Regions from separate parts of the Sporacetigenium mesophilum DSM 16796 genome, predicted to be linked through region 3. Evidence: riboswitches for the same ligand, from Rfam matches in the RefSeq annotation. Region 3 holds a riboswitch; each other region holds the start of a gene.

Region 1 (6,046 bases), on a different contig from region 3:
AAGCCTTTTTCATCATAATCAACAACATCAGCTAGTTCTTCAACTGATTTACCACTAATTATAGATAAATAAGCAATATATCCTATTTCTCCAGATCCAAATCCTTTATTAATAAGGATTTTCATAGTTTCAAGTCCTATTTCCATTTTGTATCTCCTTTATTCTTTTAATATTTACGAACTAAGATTCATTTTAAAAGAAGGCTCTGTTAGACAATTCTGTGATAAGTAAAAAATAAAAATAACTGTATCCTAGTATTTAGAACATATATACGATGTGATACAGTTATTGATTAATTTTAACAGTAAGTGATTCTTAATTTATAAACATTATCCACAATTTACGCAACCAAATTATATAACATTGATGGAATGTTACAGTATTTAGTTGCGTTTTATATAAAGAATACGTATTTTATTTATTAGGATGCTCATCATTTTTTGTAAAATATTTATTAAATATCTTCTTTATTGACTCTAAATTTCTAACTAAGTAATTTACAATAGCAATATTTAGGAGAATTGCTATTGGTGCATTGTACTCATTTACTTTTAATAATGTTAAAATATATAAAGCTAATACGGGAATAAATAAAGCTATAATAGTTAAAATAATGCTTAGCTTTAAAGGTTTTACATCTGAAAAAGAATACGTCCACTCAATTACTACTCCTGAAGCGAACAATAAAAAAGTTGCAAAGTAAAATATAAATTTATTGCTTTCTTTAAATGTAAAAAAAAGAAATAGTGAAATTGCAAGCATAATAGCACTATATATATAATTTATGAATTTTACTGATTCCTTAATTTTAAGCACTCCCTCCATTATATTTAATATAAAGTTTTATACAACTGTAAACTTTGATTATACTATATACTATATTTTAAGTTAGTTCAATAAGTCTGTTCTTTATAGTATATCTAGTAATATAAGTTTCTTTAGTTGCTACATTAACTAACATATCTCTGATTCTATCAGATTTCTTATTCTTTTTGCTTATTTGTAAAAACTTAAACCAAGCCAAATAGTTGTTCAAATATTTACTGGACACACCATTAAATACCTGTATCCATCTCTTAAATCCACTATGAAGGGCGTTTATATGTTGTAAATGATATACGCTATCTATCATTTGTTTTCCTCTAGGAATTTGTTTTAAGCTTACCTTAAGTTCTTTATCTATCTTAGGATATGATTTATGTGAATCTGTACAAAAAGTAACATCTTTGCCTATTTTTCCATCAAAGAAGTTAACTATTTCATTTTTAGTTATTCTACCTTTACACACAGTACCCATAAGGATATTTCCTTTTCTATCTATGGCTGATTCTATACAAATTTGTTCTTTTGATATACCTCTCTTTTTCTTATCGTACTTTCCTTTACCTCTTTGTCTAGGCTCTCTAGGCATAATAAAAGTAGTACTTTTTGAGTGATTTCCTTTATAGGATTCTCTTAAAAAAACTTCATCTACTTCAACTATTCCTTCAACAATATCATTTTTTAGTGATAAATTAATTACATCTAGTATTCTATGTCTCATAAAAAAAGATGTTTTAACGCCTACACCTACTTCTTCTGCACATTTTCTTATAGAAAGTCCTAATATCATTAACTCACAATATTTTAGCCATTTATCTAAACTCAAATTAGTGCTAGAAAATGGAGATAGTGTCATCTCATCAAAAGTAGTACGACATCTCTTACAGATATATCTTTGTCTACCTCTAGATTTGCCATTTTTATTAACTTCTTTGCATTGGCACTTAGGACATTCATATCCCTTAGAAAATCTACTTTCTTTGATATTATCTTTAATTTCATCCGAATTGAATAAATTACTTAAAATTTCCTGTGCTATAGAAATTAGGTCTCTAAGTTCATTTTTGTTTAGACTTTTTACTAGGGCTTTCATACTTTTTGTAGGCATAATATAATCATCCTTTCTAAAAATTTATTGAAACATAGCAGATATCTATATTATAACCTATTTTTATATAATTAATCACACAATTGTCTAACATAGCCTAAAAGAATTAATAAAGCTTTAAAGTAATTAAAAAAGCTATTCAAAAAGAATAGCTTTAATAGACACACATCTATGCTCTCTTCGGCAACTGGCTGGCATAATTACACTTACAAGTGTAAAATTAGCCCCTTTAGCTTTGCGTCCCTAGGTTTCCCAAAGTTTGCCTTTATCGAATTTTAGTCCTATATAATTATTATATATTTTATATAATATCTTGTAAATATATGTATCACCATCTACTGTCTATTTCAGTTAAAGTTTTGCCTATCTCATCTTTTATAGAAATTACTTTATTAGAGTTAGTGTAAGGAGTATCTGTATAATTTATTATAATAATTTTACTATGTTTAGGAATGTATTCTATAAGGCTTGCTACAGGATACACAACTAATGATGTACCTAATACTAATAGACAATCGCAACTAGATACCCTATTTATAGCTTCAGAGAATAAAGGTACATTCTCATCATACAAAACTATGTCTGGCTTTATTAATCCACCACATTCACATTTGTAATTTTTTAAATATTCATTTTGAGAATAACTATTACCACAAATTAAACAAGTTCCAGTATCAACATTCCCGTGTATATTTAACACATTTTTACTGCCAGCTAATTGATGTAGATTGTCCACATTTTGAGTTATAATACTTGAAATATAGCCTTCTTCTTCCCATTTTGCCAAAATTTCATGAGCAATATTAGGCTTAAACTTATTAAATACGAAAAATTCTTTAAAAAACTTATAAAACTTCTCAGTATTTCTTAAAAAATATCCTTTGGATAAAGCTACTTCTGGAGTAGTTGAGTATATTCCATTTGATGATCTAAAATCAGGAATTCCAGACATTGTACTAATACCTGCTCCTGTTAACACCACTGTATTTTTTGATTCTTTTAAGATTTTTACTATTTCTATATAATTATTATCCATATAGTCACATCCTTTTTACTATTTCTACTATATTATATCCTTATATTAAAAAATAGGGCGATTATTTAATCGCCCTATTACAATATAACTTTTATATACTATTTTTTATTCTTCAGTCATGCTCATAGAAGCAGTGCCAGTTTTACCTACTTCTGCTAAATCATCTAAAGCATATTCTACTAATGCTTTGAAGTTATCAGAAGAATGTGTAGCACCAGATACAGCTGCAACATCACCTATAAGTTGCTTATCAACTAATGCTTTTTCTAATTCAGGCATATATTTTTCTGGATAAGTTTTTGCAACTGGTTCCATATTAGCTTTGTACTCTGCATCTTCAGACTTTAACTTACCAGCTTCATTTATATAATCAAAATTTACATTTGCAATTTTATGATCTTTTATTTCAAGTTCTACAAAAGGTTTCCAACCATGATCGTCAAATTTATCTGCTTCAACTTTGTAAGTACCATCTTCATAAAGAGGTACTATTGCCGCTGTAGTATCCCCAGTTTTTGCCTTTTCTATTGCAGCTGCTGCAAGTTCATTAAAGTTTCTAGATGAATGAGTAGCACCAGTTACAACGTCAACTTTTGCTGCATCTTGAACCTCAACTAAGTTAGCTCCTAATTTATCAAACCCTTCTCTTGGTGTATATCCATTAGCTGCTTTAAATCCGTCTATATATCCTTGAACTTCCGTTCTCATCTCTTTTTTCTCATTTGTGTAGTCGTAGTATGCTTCTGTTATTTTGCCATCTTTAACAGTAATATCAACAAATGCAGTCCAGTTTCTAACATCTTTTCTATCATATTCTGCATGATAAGAACCATCTTTTAATCCAGTTGATGGTGCAGCTGTATCTTCTTTAGGTGGTGTACATCCGCTAAGTAGTGTTACAGTCATTAAACTTGTTAACCCTAGGCCTAAAATTCTCTTTTTCATATTTATCCCCCTTAAAATTATAATACTATCATTACCCTTACATTATATGGAGTAAGTATGTAATATGTTAACAAAAATGTTATAAAAATAACGATTTGTTGACACTATAAGTATATTAATCTAAGTACATGATTATGAAAGATTTTATCTATTATTCCACTCACATTTCATATACAATCTGTTATCCTTTAAATTTGCACAAAGTTTGCCATTCATCTTGTTCATTAAGCTTTTTGCAATAGATAATCCTAGCCCGGTACCATTACCTAAACGGGTTTGATCTGCTGTATAAAATCTATCAAAGAAAAGGTCTACATCTCTTTTTGTTAAGTATTTTGCATCATTACTTATCGTTAAAACAACAACAGAATCTAACTTTTCAAGTTTTATAGATATATTTCCATCAGAATATTTTATTGCATTAGTAACTAAATTTTCTATAACTCTTTTTAATGCTGATTCATTAGCAATAATATTTATATTTTCTTTTGGTATTTCAATAGATGGTACTATTTGTTTTTCATTGAATCTATCGTATAAGTTTATTAATATTTCCTCAACAAGAACATTCATTTTTAAGCTTTCAAGTTTTAAATCATGATCTACTGACTCAATAACAGAAAGCTCAAAAAAGTCATTTAGTAATGTCTGTAACCTCTTTGTCCTATTCTTAGCAATTTTTAGATATTCATTTTTATCTTCTTCAGTTATATCTTTATCTTCCATTAACTGAATATATCCTAAAATTGACGTAAGTGGAGTTCTCAAGTCATGAGACATATTAGCTACAGCCTGCTTTAGTTCATTTTCAACAGATTGCTTTTCAATTATTGATTTAGCATGTAAATCTATTAAATTATTAACTTCACTTGCAAGCTCTCCAATATCTTTATTTATAAGTGTTACATCGATTTTTTTATTAGTTTTTTTATTGTTATAATCTTTTAGTTGGTTAGTAATATTTTTTAATTCTTTTTGTGTAAATAAAAATTTAATGAGAAAAATCATAGCCAATAAAAAACATATAAGTGTTATATAAATTATTTTTCTCACCTACTTTCATATTTATTTTATTTCTTTTCTTTTAAAAATCCTAATTCCAAAGTAAGTTATGATACATGTGGTTATTATAGAAACAAATATATTTTTTATAATTTCATTGGTTGTAAGAACAGGATTAAAAGCTTGATAAATTTGATAGAATATAGAATTTTCATAAGTAACTCTAGTTATTTCATTCATAGGTGCAAATAGCTTCTCAATTACAAATAATATAATTGTCATAACAGTAGTAATAATAATAGTCTTTCCACTTTCCCTAGTTAAAGAAGATATAAACATTATAATTGCTGAGTATGCTATTATTATAATAGTATATAAACTAAATGATTTTATTAAATACATAACTGTTGAAGAATTATAAATCACAGTATGTCCAAGTAAAATTGTTTCAAGTATAGCAGTAATCACCGGCAATATAACTGAGATGACAATCACACCTAGTGAAAAAACAATTAGCTTTGATAAATATATATGACTTCTTTTGTTTCCACTTAATACCTGGTTTTTTATAGTGCCATTAGTATAATCAGAGTTAATAAAAAATCCAGCAAGAGTACTAATACTCAAGTTAAAAACTATAGGAGTTTTCATCGTTTCTAAAGCATTAAATTCTTTTAATCCTATGTCATTAAAACCTGTGCTCATATTCCACCAATCTATTATAACTAAATAATTAATAAGTGCATAAAGTGTAGTTACTACTCCTATTAAAACCCAAAATGTGTGATTTCTTTTTAACTTAAATAGTTCAGCTTTAATTAAATTAATCATTATATTCACCTCCCACAAGTTTTGTAAAATAACTTTCTAGGTTTTCACCTGTTTGTGAAAAGTGTTCAATAATAAGACCTTCTTTGGTAAGTGATGATGATACTCTACGTATATCATTAAGATTACTATATAGCTTTATTGTTCCATCTGGCATAACTTCAAAATTTGAAGTATTAAGTGCAGATTCAATAACAGTAGCACCTTTACTTGGATTGTCTACTTTTATTTTAATATATTGTCTGCATTTTTCATTTAGCTCATTTGCTGTAATTTGTTCTATTAATTTTCCCTTGTGGATAATA
Region 2 (6,046 bases), on a different contig from region 3:
CTGACTTATCTGTAGTTGGTTTAGCTAGTAATGAGAATCTAAAATTTGATAATACAGAAAAAGTACTATATTTAAATGGTTCTATTTCTGATTTTAAATTAGAATTTGATACTTCTGATGCTGACAATATCGATATTACAGGTAGTGGGTTTACTCATGAGATAGTTTCAAGTACTAATGGTAAATATATAATAAAAATAACTCCAAATCAAAATTCTCAAAATATAAAAAATACAGCTACAATTACCCTATCTGACTTAGCAGGTAATCAAACTATAAAAACATTCGATTTTTATAAAGATACTCCACCTCAAGTAAAGAATTTGTCTGCAATTGAGTTAGATGCTAATAAAACGAATATTAGAGATAAAGTACTCTATTTAAATAAATCTGTTTCTAATTTTAAATTAGAGCTTGATACCGATGATACTAATAAGATTGATATTACAGGTACTGGATTTACGCATAAGATAGTTTCAAGTAATAATGGCAAATATGCAATTGAGATAACTCCAAAGCAAGATTATGAAAATATAAAAAATACTATTACAGTTACACTCTCTGATATATATGGTAATACAACCCCAACTACATTTGATTTTTATAAAGATACTGAGATGCCACAAGTAAAAATTGATTCTCCAACTACAGTTTCTCAGAGTGGAGATATTCATTATATACAAAAGGATACTGACGCAATAGAATTAATATTAACGTTAACAGATGTAGCAAACTTTGAAGAATTTATAGAAAATAAAAATAATCTTATATCTAAAGATGGTGACTTTGAATATGACATAAATAAAATTCCTAATACTAATAATCAGTATGCTTTGTTGATAAAAAATATCAAAAATATGAATATATTAAATACAATTTCTTTTACTGGAATAAAGGATGAAAACAAAAATGAAATTCAGTTCTCATATACATTTTGTAAAGATACTAAATTACCAAAGAATATAAATTTAATTAATAATGACAAAATTAATCATAAAAAAGAGATTTCTTATATAGACGAAGCTACCGGCCAATCATCTGTTAGATATGGTTTATATCTTCAAAATAATACTCATTCTATTGATCTAGCTTTTGATGCAGAAGATGATAAAGAAACGACTGATAATAATTTAAAAAAGATAAAACATTATATAATACAGGAAGATGATAATGCTCCAGTAACATATGATGGTAAGATTACAATACCTTTTAATTCTTCTATAAAAGAAGAAATTAAAATAATTAAAGTTACTGCTGTAGACTTTAGTAATAATGAAAGTGAAACAAAAGTATATGAATTGCATAAAGATGATATATCACCAACAAATATAACTGTAACCCCGAAAGATTTTATTAGTTATCACGATAAAACTACTAACAAGTTATATGTAGAACGTAATTCAAACAAAGCTATCTTAAATTTTAGCGCTACTGATAATTCAGATATGATAAAACACTATAAAATAAATTATGGAGAAGGTATAAAAACAAGCACTGATGGTACAATAGAAATACCTTTTGATAATACTGATACATTAGCTACAAAAACAGTTACAGTTATTGCTGTAGACCATAGTAGCAATGAAAGTGAACCAGAAACATATTCTGTTATAAGAAATAATGAAGATTTGACAGTTGATAAAGCTAATTTAAGTTTTTATGATGCAACTATAGATGGTTGGAAAAACTTATCAGAACTTGTTTCTACATATTTATTATCTTTATCTGAAACTTTCCAATTTAAGTATTCTGAATGGTTTACTCTTCATAAGGTAACTAAGCAAACTGATACTGATGAACCTGTTTCTATACAAGAACTAAATATAATAGATGGTATTTCAACAGATTCAATACTCAAAGATGATTATAATTACTTCTATGAATATTATATCAAAGCCAAAAATAGTAATCTAACAAATACAATTTTTTACTATGATTCAAAACCACTAGATATAAGCTTAGAATCTGTAGAAGATGGTGGTATATATAGTAGTGCTAAAAAGGAATTAAAATTTGGTATTAATATAGAAGATACAGGTGTTAAAGAAGTTGATACAATAACTGCTATCATCTCACGCGAAGGAGCTTATACAAATAGCATTTCCCTAGATAAAAGTCATTTCCAATGGGATGAAAATTTAAAATCTTATAGGCTTTCTTCAGATTCAATCAAAGATTACAAATTAGAGGATGGAAAGTATACTATAGATATATCTGTTACTTCCAATTTCTCTAATAAAACAATTAACAATAAAAAATTTACTTTCTATATAGATTCAAAAGCTCCTGAAATAGATTTAAAGGATAATCTATTTGCAGATATACCAAAACAGCTTTCTGTAAATACTAGTAAGTCAAATCCAGGAGTAATTAATGTTTACGATAAGATACATGATACTATAGATAAAGCGACATTAGATACAGTAACTTTAAATATAACCCATAATGGAAAAGAAGTTTTAAATAAAACTAAATTAGCAAGTGAGTTAAATTTCGATTTACCTCTTTCTATGCAATCGGAAGGTATATATAAAATAGAAGTTACAGCAGTTGATACGGCTGGAAATACAGCAGAGCCTGTTACAAATTATATTACTATAGATACATCTAAACCAGTAGTAGACATAAAAGTAAGTAGCTTAGGTGTTGATACTAATAGTAATAATGATGTTAATAAAAAACATAAAAATGATTTTAATAGTGGTGCTTTAAATGTTGGTCATAAAAAGGTTGATAAAGTAACCCCTGTTATAACAATAAAAGATGTTACAACAACACCAGAGGACTTATCATTTGTTTTGAATGGAAAATCTATTGAATATGATACTAAACCACTTGTTTCTGGTTATGGTATGGAGGTAACTTTTAAAGAGCCTATATATATTGAGAATATATATGACTTATCTATATCTGTTGGAGATAAGGCTACAAGAAAAGATATATCTAATAAATCTTATATTATATCTAATATATCTGATAGAACTAAATTTACAAGTAATCTTAACTTTGCTATTGATAGAAGTGCTCCAGATATTAAATCTGTAAAAGCAGGAAACAAAACTATTTCTAAAGGAAGCAAAATATATTTAAATTCTAAAGATAGTAAAACAATTACAGCAGAGATTGAAGATAAATTAAGTGAATTAAAAGATTTAAATATACAGACAATAATAAAACCTTCTAACGGCTCCTCTTCTACATCTAGAGATAGTTATACATTTAATTCAGATGATAGTTATTCAGTAGTAATTACAGCTATTGATAAGGCTGGAAATGACTCTACTTTTGATTTTGATGTAATTGTAGATACAGGAATTCCTAAAATAACTATAGAAGGTATAAAAGATGGCCACTACTCTAACAAAGAAATTAAACCAAGTATAAGTATAGATGATGATACTGCTAAGCTAACTATGACTCTTAATGGCAAACCTTATACTACAGATACTGTTATAGAAAAAGAAGGTAAATACAACTTAGTAGTAAAAGCTGAAGATGACGCTGGTAATATTCAAGAAATAATTATATCATTTGTAGTAGATAAAACAAAACCTGTAATAACAATTACTGGTATAAAAAATAATCAAACATATACTGAAGGTAAAATAAAACCACTTATAAAGTGGGATGATCCTGAAGCCCTTTTAACTATACTTCTAAATAACTTAGACTACTCAGGTGAAATAATAGATAAAGATGGAGCCTATATCCTTTATGTAAAAGCTACTGATAAAGCCGGTAATATATCTGAAGAACAATTTAGATTTAAAGTTAATTTATCAAAACCTGAAATAGAAGTTTTAACCATAGAAAACAATAAAAAATATAATAGCCCTGTAACTTTAGATATTAAATTTATAGATGCTGTAAAGTATACAATCCTTGTTAATGGTAAAGAGTATAAAGTTGGTGATACTATAGTTGAACCAGGCTCTTATACACTTACTATTATAGCAGAGGACGAAGATGGAAATAAAAGCGAAGAAACAAGAACCTTCACTATAGACACAGCGGTAGATGCTGTTGCTTTCAAAAATGAAGAAAAAAGTGTTGAAACTGCTTCTAACTACAAAACAAAAGCTATAGCTGCTGTATCTACAGTATCTGCAGCCCTTATAGGAGCATTTGCATGGTTTGTAAGAAAAAAATAATATAGCAACATAAAGAAACTCCTTAATTCATATTCAATATGATTTAAGGAGTTTTTATTATTTTCTTCTACGTTTTTTCTTTGATATATCTTCACCGTAATAATAGTAGTTTGCATAACTCTTCTTATCTATTACCATTTTATTAAGAACAGCTCCAAGTATTTTAGCATTAACTTTATCTAAACGTTCTTTAGCTATTTTAGCCATTTCTATATCAACTTCTCCAGAAGCACATACCATTATTACTCCATCGCAATAACTAGATAACACAGCTGCATCAGTTACTATTCCAACTGGTGGAGTATCTAATATAATATAATCATAATTATCCTTGAAACTATTAACTAAATTTCTCATTTTATTAGAGCTTAGCATTTCAGATGGATTAGGTGGTATTTGACCAGATGCAACTATATCCAAATTTTCTATATCAGTTCTTTGAATACATTGATCAAAGGTTTTATAGCTTAAAATAACATCAGTCAAACCGTATATATTAGTAATTCCAAATTGTTTATGAATACTTGGTCTTCTTAAATCACAGTCTATTAATAAAATTTTCTTTCCTAAGTTTGCAAAAGATACTGCTAAATTACATGCTGTAGTACTTTTTCCTTCACCTTGCATTGAACTAGTTACAACTATAGTTTTTACATTTTTATCTATATTACTAAACTCTATACTAGTTCTTATACTTCTATAAGCTTCTGATATAGGCGACTTAGGATCTGAATGGGATATAATGTTTTTCACAAGTTACCTCCTGTATCTTTAATGTACTTGCGAATCAAAACTCATTAGCCGCACTTTCTTCGGCAACTGGCTAGCATAGTTACACTTATTATATAAGTATAACATTAGCTCCTATAGCTTTGCGTCTCTAAGTTTCCCTAGATTTGCCTTTATCGAATTTTAATTCTAATTTAAATTTTATCGCTTTTCTAACTTATTGTAAACAAAAATCGACTAATTTCCCTATATTCTCTCTGCTACCCTTAACTTTGCACTTCTTGATCTTGGATTTACTTCTATTTCTTCATCCGATGGAAGTATAGGTTTTCTACTTATAACTTTTAAAAGAGATTCTTTATCACATTGACATATAGGAAGTTCTGATGGGCATATACAATCAATAGCTAAATCCTTATATGCATTTTTAACTATTCTGTCTTCCAGCGAATGGAAAGTTATTATACATATTCTCCCACCAGGATTCATTATAGAAGTTGCATCCTCTATCATCTTGTTTATTATTCCAAGCTCGTTATTTACTTCTATCCTTATAGCTTGAAAAGTTCTCTTAGCTGGATGAGGCCCATCTATTCTAGCTTTTTTAGGTATAGCCTTTTTTATTACCTCAACAAGTTCACCAGTAGTTTCTATAGGTTTTTCATTTCTTTCTTGTACAATAAATTGAGCTATACGCTTAGCCCAGTTATCTTCACCGTAATCTCTTATTATTCTAGCAAGGTCTCTTTCATCATACTCATTTACAACTTCATATGCAGATAATGAACTTCTTATATCCATTCTCATATCAAGAGGAGCATCTTGCATATATGAAAATCCTCTTTCAGCTTCATCAAGTTGATGAGATGAAACTCCCAAATCTGCCAAAACACCATCTATTTTGTTAATACCTAACTTTTCTAATTCTTCTTTTAGATGAACAAAGTTTCTATGGACAAGTTTTACTCTATCAGAGTACTCACCAAGTCTTTCTTTTGCAGTATTTATAGCATTAATATCTTGATCAAAGCATACCAAAAGTCCATTAGGTCCAAGTTTTTTTACTATTTCCTTTGAGTGACCTGCACCACCTAAAGTACAATCCACATATACACCGTCTGGCTTTATATTTAAATTATCTATACATTCATTTAAAAGTACCGATA
Region 3 (6,046 bases):
ATCTTTGAAGTGTTCTCTAAGTACAGATGAAGCAATATTTAATGCTATCCTTACTATATTTTTACTTTGCTCCTCCATATAATCAGCTGCTTCTTTGTTTGCTTGAAATAACATGTAATCTGCTTGTTCTCTTATTATTTTTGATTCTTCTCTTGCCCTATCTATGTGTTCTTCGTATGCTTCTTTATAACCATCTTCATACCCATTTTTTATTCCTTGACTGTATCCTTCTGTATAACCCTTTTTTTCCCTTTCTTGTATTTTTTCTTCAACGTTACTTAACATTTGTTCTTTTTTTTCTTCAGCTTCAGTTATAGCTTTTTTAATTATGTTTTCTGCCTCTATATTTGCATTGTTTATAATTTCTGCTTGTATGTTTTCAGCTTCTTCACATTTTTTTGTATCTTTAACGTTGGTTTCTAATGTTTTTAAAGTAATTTTACCTTTATACAAGGCTTTATCACTTTTTATAACGCTATATGATAAACTCATCTTCAGCGCTCCTTGCTATAGTTATTACTCCTTCTTCCTCTAACTTTCTTATTACATTAACTATATTTTGTTGAGCTTCTTCTACCTGAGATATCTTTATTGGTCCTAATATATCAATCTCTTCTTGCAATGCTTCAGCAGCTCTTCTCGATTGATTTCTATAAATAACTTCTGCAACCTGTACACCTGAAGCTTTAAGCGCAAATGCAAGATCTTTTAGATTTACTTCTTTTAGGATTCTTTGTATTGATAAATTATCAAGTTTAACGATATCTTCAAATACAAACATATTAGCTTTTATCTGATCTGCAAGTGTAAGATTTCTTTCCTCTATACTAGTTATAATGCTCTTTTCAGTTTTTCTATCAACATTTACTAATATATCAACTAAGGTATCTACCCCTCCAGATGTTTCCATATCTATCTTGTCTGTCATGTCTATTTTCTTTTCTAAGGCTTCATCTATTGTTTTTATAACTGCTGGGGATAGATTTGATATACTACCTATTTTTAGTGCAACTTCATGTTGTAATCTCTCAGGTAATTCTATTAATACTTGAGCAGCTTTTTCTGGTTGTATGTTAGCAAGTATAATAGCCATAGTTTGAGGGCTCTCATCATGTATTGCATGTAATATATGTTCTACATCTGCCTTTCTTGCTGACATAAAAGGCTTTGAATGTGCCTCGTATCTTATTCCTTCTAATAGTTTGTTGGCCTTGCTACTTCCCAATGCACCACTTAATAAAGTCGTTGCATAGCCTATACCACCTTCAATTACATAGTCTTTAGCTTTGTTTATTTCTATAAACTCTTGAAGAATTTCTCTTCTTTCTCTTGATGAAATAAATCCTATATTTGCTATTTCTACACCTATTCTCTGTATCTGCGCTTCAGGTAGGTCCTTTATTATAACTGAGGCTACTTCAGGTCCAAGTGTCATTAATAAAACAGCGGCTTTTTTTGACCCCACAACTTTCTTATTGTTGCTTAAATCTCCTAAGTCAAAAGCATTAGCAGTTTTAGTCTCTAGATTCATTAAATTATCACTCCTAATCACTTAACCATTTCTTGATTATTTCTGTTACTTGATCTGGTTTTTCTGCTGCATATATCTTAACTTCTTCTTCTAAAGTAAGCTCTTCATCATCTGCATCTATAAACTGTAATTTCTTTTCTTCTAATTCTTCTAGTTTTGCATTTATTAAATCCATATTAGCTTGGTCATCTTCTTCAAGCTTAGATTTTTTTCTCTTAATAATAAACAGTACTATTCCTAATATTATAATTAATACTGATGTAGCTATAATTACATAAGTCCCTATTTTAAACAATTTCTCCATCTGTTCCTCTTCTTCCATGGCTTGTAATTCTTTTTCTCTTTCAGCCTTGGCCGCTGGATCAAATTCCATTGATACCACAGATATACTATCCCCTCTATCTTTATCCATCCCTATAGCATTTGATACCAAATCTTCTACATTCCTTGTAATTGGAGCGCCTAAATCACCATCTATAGCTACAGATGCTGTTATTCTTCTTACCTCTCCTGGAGCGCTAATTATATTAGTCTCTGTTTTTCCTACTTCGTACTCAATTGTCTCTTCTTTACTTTGATTTTTGCCGGCCCCATTATTTGCTGTATTGCTCATATTATTATCTACTAGCGAACCTCCATTAGAGTTATCTGTAGATGTATTTTCAGAACGTGTCTCTTTCTTAATAACCTTTTCTGGATCTATTTTTATTTGCGTTGTTTGTGTAGTGTCAAAATTAAGATCTGTATTAACAGTTGCTTTTACTTTACCAGCGCCAAACATAGGCTCCAACATATCTACTATAGATTTTTTCAGCTGAGTATTTAATTTAGATTCAGCTTGTTTTGTTTCATCTAAATTAGCTCCATTTGGAAGATCTTTTTGTTTATCTTCATCAAATATTCCTTCTGATAAAAGCCTCATATTTTGATCTACTACTTCTACGTTTTCCTTAGGTATATCGTTTGTACTTCCAGATACTAAAGATACTATTGATTTAACCTGCGAGTTACTCAAATTAGCTCCTGGTTTTAGTGTTATGTATACTGCTGCTTTTCCTGGTGTTGATTCCTTTACAAATACGGACTTTTCACCTTGGGTAATATGTACTCTAGCATTTTCTACTTGAGAAAAGCTTTTTATTGTCTTTTCAATTTCTCCTTGTATCATTCTTTGTTTCTTGATTTCAAATTCTTCATCTGTCAATCCTATAGAAGAACCTTCATCCATTAATTCAAAACCCTTTGAGCCATTAGTTATAGTTGGAGAAAGTTCTAGCCTTAATTTATCTACCTCTTGTTTTGGAACATATATTGTATTTCCTTCTATTTTCGTATCTACTTTTCTAGATTCTAGTTCCTGTGATATACTTGCAGCATCCTTAGGATCTAGGTTTGAAAATAAAACATCATACTTACTTTTTTTAACATACATTGCTGTAAATATAGTAGCAAGTATAACAGCTAGGACACCTACTCCAATTGCTATTTTTTTAGCATTGGTTAAAGACTTGAATTTTTCAACGTTATTAGAAAAAAACCTTTTCACTTTTTCCATTATATTTTGTTGTTCCATTTATTTGCTCCTTGCTTAAAAGGCTATATTTGCACCTTATTTATTTCTTGATATGCTTCAACAAACTTGTTCCTTACTTCAAGAAGTAATTGCATAGACATTTGCGATTCTTGTACTGATAACATAACGTCATGCATTGCTACGTCTTCTCCTTTTATAAGGCTTTGTACCATATTATCTGAGCTTACTTGAGCTCCATTAGCATTATCTATAGCATGTTTAAATATATCTGAGAAATTTGAATTAGATTGTTCTGCTACCTTATTGTCACTATTTATTACCTTACTGCCAATTTGTGCTATTTCAGTTATCTGCATTTGCTACCCCTACCTTCCTATTTCTAAAGCCTTAGATATCATGTTTTTTTGAGCATTTAATGTATCTACATTGGATTCATAAGCTCTTGATGCAGCCATTAAATCTGACATTTCTACTAAAATATCTACGTTTGGATATTCTACATAACCCTTTTCATTTGCATCAGGATGAGATGGATCATAAACTTGCTTTAAAGGTGATTTATCTTCTTCTATAGCTGTAGTCTTTACCCCTAGCATTCCTAACTTTTTATCAAAGTTTTCTTCAAATATTGCAACTTTACGTCTATATGCTTCTCCATTAGCTCCCCTTGTAGTACTCATATTGGCTATATTTGAAGATATTGTATCTATTCTAAGCCTTTCTGATGATAATCCGCTTGTACTTATTCTCATCCCACTAAAAACACTCATTTAATTACCTCCCAGATATAATACTCTTTGTCATTGATATCTTGCTATTTGCTAAAGTTACTAATGCATTATATTGAAGACTTGTAGCTGCTTGATTTACCTTTTCTACTTCTAAATCAACGTTATTCCCATCTACTCTCATGCTAGTTGACTTATCTACTTTTTCTTCTATTTCAGGTGTTGCGCTATTTAATGTTTCTTCAAAACTTACATATCTTCTTTTGTATCCTGGTGTATTTATATTTGCAATATTATGTGCTATAGCTTTACTTCTTAAATCTGTAGCGCCTAACCCTATTTTTATTAAATCGTATGTATTCATGCCTACCTCCTTATAAATAAAAAAACTACTCCAAAGGGAATAGTTAAATACGAACGCACTTAAATAAAGATACATAAGTTATGTAAATTTCGCTCGGATGCAACTGGCTGACATAGTTATAATAACCTTAGTCCCTCTAGCTTTGTGTCCCTAGGTTTCCCTAGATTTACCTATTTAATTTTTCTTATTGTACAATTTTTTCACATTTTTCTACAAATATATACATTTTCTAACAATTTTAGTTACTAATATATTAAATTATATACTATTTTTATCTTTTTTACTATGTATTAAGCTAAATTTTGACAAAATTCTCTATATTTTTTTACAAAAAAAGCTACCCAGAACGAGTAGCGTTATATCAATGACTTTTAACTCATTCGCAACTGGCTAACATAGTTTTCCAACCTTAGTCCCTATAGTTTTGCGTCGCTAGATTTCTCTAGGTTTGCCTATGTAATTTTTCTGTAAATATATTATAAGTCCATTATACGTAATTTTTACAAATTTTAATAGGGTTTTTTGAAATTTTACATATTTTTCTTTTTTTCTGCAATAAAGTTATTTTATTTACTACAATAAATCTAACTAAATTATATTCTGAATTTAAAATAAGTATGAGCTTAAATAAAAAACCTTTAGTACTCATACTTTTTATTTTATATTATTTAAATATTTTAAGAACCATATCATTAATAATATTGTTTTGAAATTTCATATGTTCAGATGGATTTATTAAAACAGCTTCTTTCGTATATTTAATTACTTCTATATAATCTTCTATATAATTTTCTTCATTTTTTATTTTAACTTTTACATTTTCTATCATCTGTGCCAATGAAACTAACTTATCTTTTGATTCAGTTAATTTAGTTTTTATATTAGCTATTTCTCTCAAAGCATTATTTATATCATCAATACCTTTATATTCATTATTTAAATACACATATTCTTGCTTGGTTTGGTTATATTCATTTTCTTTATTTAACTTATAGTTTTTACCTTCTAACCATTGCTCTATATTACTTGCTTGATTTACAAAATCTTTGATAATATTTTTATACTTAGATTCCTCTTTACTTTTATTCTTTATTGACTCCATATAAATCTCTTTAGCTTTTCTGAGAGAATTTTCTATCTGATTTATCTTTAATTCTTCTGCTTGAATTAAAGATATCTTTTCTTGAATATTTCTTTGCTGATAATCTATAGTACTAATTTGTATTCTAATGTTATTATATACATTAATATTTATATCACTATTTTTATCTTCTTTTTTGCCTTTATCAGAGTCTATTTTTTTATGCTCAGCCTCTGTCTTATTACCTTTAGGCGGTAGTAATTCTGTTGAATATATTTTTATGTCGGATTTATTGTTTATACTCATAGAAATAATCTCTTAACTATATTTTAGTTCTTCATAAAAATAAAGAATAAAACCAATTATTTTCGCTTTATTTTAAAATTTAATATTATCTTAAGCGCAAACTAACTGTTTGTATCTCAGTCTAAAGTGTTATATTCAATCAAAATATTAATATTCCATATGCTAATTCTAAGTCATTTTTATATAGAATTATAACCTTCATACAATATGAATTTTTAGCGTCTCCTATTATATTTACATATTCATTTATTAAGGCGCTCACTTGACTAGAGGTTATCTTCTTTTATATAGTCATACATCTTATCTTTTTAAATAAATTTAAATTTTCCTAATTATTCTTTTGTACTTATTTATCTTATGTTTACTTTTAGAAAATTTAAGAATATTCTACTTCAAATTCCTGGCCTTTTAAAATCTTGAAATAAATAGCAGCACGATATATTTTTATTTTTAATAAGATCATATCTACACAATCTATATAAACCTATATTATCATCCTTTC
Region 4 (6,046 bases), on a different contig from region 3:
CTTATAATATCTGGATGTGTTACTGTTATTGGCCCGCCTTCTTCTATTTGCTTCTTAAATAGTGGGATAACGCTTCCATTACTTCCTAAGACATTTCCAAACCTAACAGCCACAAATTCTGTTTTGCTCTCTTTGTTCATAGTTTGTATTATCATCTCAGCAACTCTTTTAGTTGCTCCCATTATATTAGTTGGGTTAACAGCTTTATCTGTAGATATAAGAACAAATCTTTTTACATTGTATTTGTCTGCTAATTTTGCCACATTTAATGTACCAAATATATTGTTCTTAATTGCTTCGCTTGGGCTTTTTTCCATAAGTGGAACGTGTTTGTGTGCTGCTGCATGAAATACTACATTAGGTTTATATGTGTTAAATATTTCATCCATACGCTTTTCGTCTCTCACAGAAGCTATAATTGTCTTTAAGTTAAGCTCATTTCCATACTTTCTTATAAGCTGTTGTTGTATTTCGTAAGCGTTGTTTTCGTATATATCTAAAATTATGAGTTCCTTTGGTTTAAACTTAGCTATTTGTCTACATAATTCAGAACCTATAGATCCTCCACCGCCAGTTACAAGAACTACATTGTCACTTAAGTATCCACATATTTCTTCTAAGTTTACCTTTATAGGGTCTCTTCCTAGTAAATCTTCAATATCTACATCTCTTATTTTCTTAATATCTACTTGACCGTCTATAATTTCATATACTCCTGGAAGAGTTTTTAATTTACATTTAGACTCTTTACATATATCTATGATTCTTCTTTTTTCTTTTTGAGATGCTGATGATATTGCAAATATTATCTCATCGATATTCTTTTGTTTAACTATATCTTTTATATCGTTACTACTTCCTAATATAGATACATTGTGTATACTTCTTCCGACCTTGCTTAAGTCGTCATCTATTATACCTACTGGTAACTTATTTAACTGTGGGTTAGTAAATAACTCTTTCACTACCATAGCACCAGCATTTCCACCACCAATAACCAAAATTCTAGATGCTGTTTTTGATAAGGTATGTTTTGTCTTTAATCTTCTTATTGTTCTATAACTTAATCTAATTCCTCCAGTTGCACAAATTAATCCAAATGTATTTACAAAATAAAAGCTTATAGGAAGGTTAAAATTTAAAACTATAGATAAAGGATATATTATGATTGCGCAAACTATTGTAGCTATAAATATAGAATTTAACTCTTCTACACTTGCATATCTCCATAAGCTTTTGTAACATCTAAATGAATAAAGTACCCATATCGATACTGATGTATAAATAAGTAATGTTTTTTTCAGTAGTGCAACATACTCCATAGGTGGAGCCATATTAAAAGTAAGTTCTAGAGACAATATTGCTACTAAGTTAATTGAAATAATATCTAATAATACTAAAACAAATTGTCTTACTCTGTACTTGTCAAAAAAATTACCAATAGTATGATTGTCTTCTTCATACTCCAAAGATTTTACCGCTCCCATAATATCCCCCCTACTTTACTACCTATCTTTTATTTCTTTTATTTGTTTTTTTGTCTTTTTCACCATAGCTGTAGTAATAATATCCATAGTATTTACTTGCATCTAAATCAAGTTTATTAAGAACTACTCCTAACATCTTTGCATTTACACTATCTAATTTTTCCTTAGCTATTTTAGCTAGTTCTGAATCTACTTCATTAGATGCACACACCAATATAACTCCATCAGAATATGAAGATATTATAGCTGCATCTGTAACAGACCCAATTGGCGGTGAGTCTATAAAAACATAATCGTAGTATTCTGACAATCCCGTTACTAATGTTTTCATATTATTAGAACTTAGTATTTCCGATGGATTTGGTGGAATAGTGCCTGCTGTTAATATATCTAAGTTTTCTATTTCAGTTTTTTGTATACACTGAAAATATGGTTTTGAACCTATAAGAGCATCAGTTAAACCATGTAAATTACTTATATTAAATTGCTTGTGTAAAGAAGGTCTTCTTAAATCGCAATCTATTACTATAACCTTTTTGTCAAGTGCTGCAAATGATACAGCCAGATTTGATATTGTAGTCGTTTTCCCCTCACTTGGCTGAGCACTAGTAACAAGTATAGTTTTGATATCCTTATCTACATTAGAAAATGCTATATTAGTCCTTATATTTTTATATGCTTCTGATATATGTGACTTTTGGTCAACATAAGATGTAATATTATTCAACTTGCTACCTCCTATTCTTTTTACTTTCAGTATTAGGAACTATTCCAAGTACTGGTAACCCTAAGTGTCTTTCTATATCGTTAGGAGTTTTAATTTTGTTGTTTAGGTATTCTAGTAAGAATGTTAAGAATAAACCTATCATCATACCTAAAACAGCTGCTATAGCAACATTCATCATTTTGTTTGGCTTAATTGGATTTTGTGGTACTACAGCATAGTCCAAAACTTCAACACTGTCTGCCTTAGTTATTCTTCTAACTTCTTTTGTGAATATTTCAGGTATTTTGTTTGCTATTTTGTATGATAATTGTGGATTTGTATTTTGAACCTTAATGTTTATAATCTCAGTGTCTTTGACAGAAGAAATTGTAACAGCACTTGATAATTGCTCATATGTAACGTTCAGATTTAAATCATTTATAACTCTATCTAATACCTTTCTTGATCTTGCTATTTCTCCATAAGTTAATGCTAGCTTTTGATTTACCATTATATCATCACTTGTAATTTCTTTGTCTTCTGTAGTCTTAGATTTGTTAACCATTAATGTTGTTCCTGCTTCATATACTGGCTCTAATACATAAAAACTTACAATTCCGCTAACTAATGATGCTATAACAGTTATAAGTGCTATTATCCAAAACCTTTTTTTGATAATGTCTACGTACTCTCTTAAGTCTATTGTTTCTTCCATGTTCTTTCCTCCTATTTGAATTTATTAATTTGCATATTATTTTCTTCCTATCTATTATTATATAGGCTTCGACTTTATAATGCAAAAAAACCCACCTATCCATATTAAACCAGTGCTACTAGTATAATTTGAATGGGTGGGTGCACCACTAACTCCACATACTCCAGGTGCCCAGATACAGAATATGTTTCTTCGTTCCATTTCTAACTATTTAAGTTATTTATATAAAATTAGACATTTTTTTAAGTAATATGACCTTTTCCCCTTTAAAAGTATAACTTAGTAACGTACAGTTTTCAACAATTTGATGTCTCGGTATTTCGACACGAATTTACAATATGGCTTATTTAGAATTAACTGATTATTACAAAAAAAGAAGCACTATTTAAATAGTACTTCTTAATTATTATATAGATTCAACTATACTCATAATATCTTTTATTATATATTCTAATTTATTATCAACTTCTTCTTGAGTATTTCCGTTAGTTCCAAAATAAAACTTTATTTTAGGTTCTGTTCCAGATGGTCTTATAGCTATCCATGAATTATCTTCTAATATATATTTCAAAACATCCGACTTTGGTAGTTCTTCTATTCCTTTAGCATAATCATTTATTTCTTTCACATTTATATTATTAATAGAATTTATTTTGCTATTTCTAAAGTAATTCATTATAGTCTTTATCTTTTCCATTCCTTCAATTCCCTTAAGGGTAATTGACTTAAGATCTTCTTTATAATATCCGTATTTTTCAGAAACCTCTATTAAACCTTCATATAAACTCATACCTTTAGAATAATAATATGCTGCCATCTCCGCTATAAGCAGCGCTGACACAACTCCATCTTTATCTCTAGCATGGGTTCCAACTAAATAACCATAACTTTCTTCATATCCCATAACAAATGATTTTTCATTAGTTTGTTCAAATTCATGTATTTTTTCACCTATAAACTTAAATCCTGTTAAAGTATCTAGACAATCAACGTTATATGATTTAGCTATAACTGAACCTAACTCTGATGTAACTATAGTTTTTACTATAGTTGGATTATTTGGCAGCTTATTTTCTTTGACTAAATTTTCTATAACATAATTGACAAGTAGTGAACCTACTTGATTTCCATTTAAAACTATATACTCATTTTCTTTGTTTTTAACTACAACCCCTACTCTATCACAGTCTGGGTCTGTACCTATTATAATATCTGCATTTTCACATTTAGCTAATTCTATAGCTATATTAAAAGCATCTCTTTCTTCTGGGTTAGGAGATTTTACAGTTGAAAAGTTTGGATCTGGATTTTCTTGTTCTTTAACAACTATTATGTTTTCAAATCCTACTTCTTTTAAAGCTCTTCTTATTGACTTATTTCCAGTTCCATGAAGAGGAGTAAATACTATCTTAAATTCTTTGCCTACTTTTTCTATTATGTCTTTTCTTAAAGATTGACTCTTAACAGCATCAATAAATGCTCTATCTACTTCTTCACCTAAAATTTCTATCATTCCACTATCTATTGCATCTTGTTCATCAATAGTAGGTATTGTACTATAGTCATCTATTTTATTTACCTCTTTTATTATTTCATTAGCAATATCTGGGCATACTTGTCCTCCATCAGTCCAATATACCTTATAACCATTGTATTCTGATGGGTTGTGACTTGCAGTTATAACTACTCCTGCTATAGCATTTAGATGTCTCACTGCAAATGATAACTCTGGAGTCGGTCTTAAGTCATCAAATATATATGATTTAATGCCACATGCTGCTAAAGTCTTAGCTGTTTCTAAACAAAACTCTTTAGACATATGTCTACTGTCATATGCAATAACTACACCTTTTTTCTTACCTTCATCTCCAGTTTTATTAATTATAAAGTTTGCCAAACCATATGTTGCTCTTCTAACTGTATATATGTTTATTCTGTTTGTACCTGCTCCTATTACCCCTCTTAATCCGCCAGTACCAAATTCTAAATTTTTATAAAATCTATCTTGTATTTCTCTTTCATCATCTTTTATAGACAATAATTCTTGTTTTGTTTTTTCATCAAAGTAATCATTATTTAACCATTCTTTATAATCCATATTGCTATCTTCCTTTCTGATATTTTATACATAGCATTTTATCAGCTTCAAATCCCCATTAATTTCATATTTTATATTATTTGGTATATAAACTGTCTCTTCTTTTTCTAACTTTATTATTTCTTCTCCATCAGTTATATATCCGCTTCCATCTATTACAGTATAACATTGAAAATCTTCCTTAACAGTGTCATTATAGCTTCCTTTAACATAAATCTTTTCTATTGTGAAATAAGGAGTTTCTAACTTACTAAAATTCTCTATTTTGCCACCTTTTCTTTTTCCTTCATAATCTATAACATCTAATGCCTTTTGTACATGCATTTCTCTATCTCTTCCCCAGTCATATATCCTATAAGTTACATCACTACTTTGTTGTACCTCTAGTATTTTTATACCACCTTGAATAGCATGTACAGTTCCAGCTGGTATATATATCATATCACCTGATTTTACATTTATCTTTTCAATATATTCTTCTACTTTATTTTCATCTATTATCTTCTTAAATTGTTCTTTAGTAATTCCTTTTTTTAATCCAGATACTAACATTGCGTCTTCTTTTGCATCTAACACATACCAACACTCTGTTTTTCCATTATCATTTTCATACAAATTTGCATATTCATCATCTGGATGAACTTGTACAGATAATGTCTCATTTGCTTGTATTATTTTTATAAGTATAGGTAACTCTTTATTTAGTACATCTTTAAGTAATTTATTATTTTCATTTACAACTACAGAGTTGCCATTTCTATGAGTAGATACATTCCATTTTTCATAACCCCATATCTTTTTACTAAAGAATGGGCTTAATCTCAATATCTTTTCCATAAATCCTCCATATATAATAAAATATAATTTTATTTTATTTATATTTTTAACACTACAATTATACATAATTAATGGAATTATATCAACAACTAGAGAAATATACCAATGTTTTTAGTAATAATATAGTAAACAAATGAACTGAACATTATTAAATAGATATATTAAATAATCTATTTAATAATGTTCAGTTCATAATTTCATTT

The links. Region 3 has a riboswitch for cyclic di-GMP ahead of BS62_RS06030 (flagellar basal body protein). Riboswitches for the same ligand answer to the same signal wherever they lie in the genome.
Region 1: it holds a riboswitch for cyclic di-GMP, as region 3 does, so the genes downstream of both, BS62_RS14005 (IS1595 family transposase) here and BS62_RS06030 (flagellar basal body protein) in region 3, are expected to answer to the same signal.
Region 2: it holds a riboswitch for cyclic di-GMP, as region 3 does, so the genes downstream of both, BS62_RS07910 (CpsD/CapB family tyrosine-protein kinase) here and BS62_RS06030 (flagellar basal body protein) in region 3, are expected to answer to the same signal.
Region 4: it holds a riboswitch for cyclic di-GMP, as region 3 does, so the genes downstream of both, BS62_RS07710 (YveK family protein) here and BS62_RS06030 (flagellar basal body protein) in region 3, are expected to answer to the same signal.

The regions. Positions count from the first base shown of each region.
Region 1 covers NZ_JCANUR010000025.1:1,750-7,795, forward strand. Annotated here, with positions in the region: gene BS62_RS13995 (hypothetical protein) at 1-146, opposite strand, end outside; gene BS62_RS14000 (hypothetical protein) at 415-816, opposite strand; gene BS62_RS14005 (IS1595 family transposase) at 884-1,930, opposite strand; cyclic di-GMP riboswitch class I at 2,110-2,204, opposite strand; gene BS62_RS14010 (NAD-dependent protein deacylase) at 2,259-2,966, opposite strand; gene BS62_RS14015 (FMN-binding protein) at 3,072-3,911, opposite strand; gene BS62_RS14020 (sensor histidine kinase) at 4,056-4,964, opposite strand; gene BS62_RS14025 (ABC transporter permease) at 4,977-5,744, opposite strand; gene BS62_RS14030 (ABC transporter ATP-binding protein) at 5,737-6,046, opposite strand, start outside.
Region 2 covers NZ_JCANUR010000007.1:114,418-120,463, reverse strand. Annotated here, with positions in the region: gene BS62_RS07915 (hypothetical protein) at 1-4,151, shown strand, start outside; gene BS62_RS07910 (CpsD/CapB family tyrosine-protein kinase) at 4,209-4,904, opposite strand; cyclic di-GMP riboswitch class I at 4,963-5,062, opposite strand; gene rsmH (16S rRNA (cytosine(1402)-N(4))-methyltransferase RsmH) at 5,127-6,046, opposite strand, start outside.
Region 3 covers NZ_JCANUR010000005.1:17,162-23,207, reverse strand. Annotated here, with positions in the region: gene BS62_RS06055 (FliH/SctL family protein) at 1-492, opposite strand, end outside; gene fliG (flagellar motor switch protein FliG) at 476-1,531, opposite strand; gene fliF (flagellar basal-body MS-ring/collar protein FliF) at 1,545-3,104, opposite strand; gene fliE (flagellar hook-basal body complex protein FliE) at 3,128-3,421, opposite strand; gene flgC (flagellar basal body rod protein FlgC) at 3,431-3,835, opposite strand; gene BS62_RS06030 (flagellar basal body protein) at 3,840-4,157, opposite strand; cyclic di-GMP riboswitch class I at 4,253-4,338, opposite strand; cyclic di-GMP riboswitch class I at 4,536-4,620, opposite strand; gene BS62_RS06025 (hypothetical protein) at 4,822-5,544, opposite strand.
Region 4 covers NZ_JCANUR010000007.1:71,058-77,103, reverse strand. Annotated here, with positions in the region: gene BS62_RS07720 (polysaccharide biosynthesis protein) at 1-1,487, opposite strand, end outside; gene BS62_RS07715 (CpsD/CapB family tyrosine-protein kinase) at 1,510-2,214, opposite strand; gene BS62_RS07710 (YveK family protein) at 2,219-2,908, opposite strand; cyclic di-GMP riboswitch class II at 3,034-3,117, opposite strand; gene BS62_RS07705 (phospho-sugar mutase) at 3,315-5,006, opposite strand; gene BS62_RS07700 (type I phosphomannose isomerase catalytic subunit) at 5,031-5,843, opposite strand.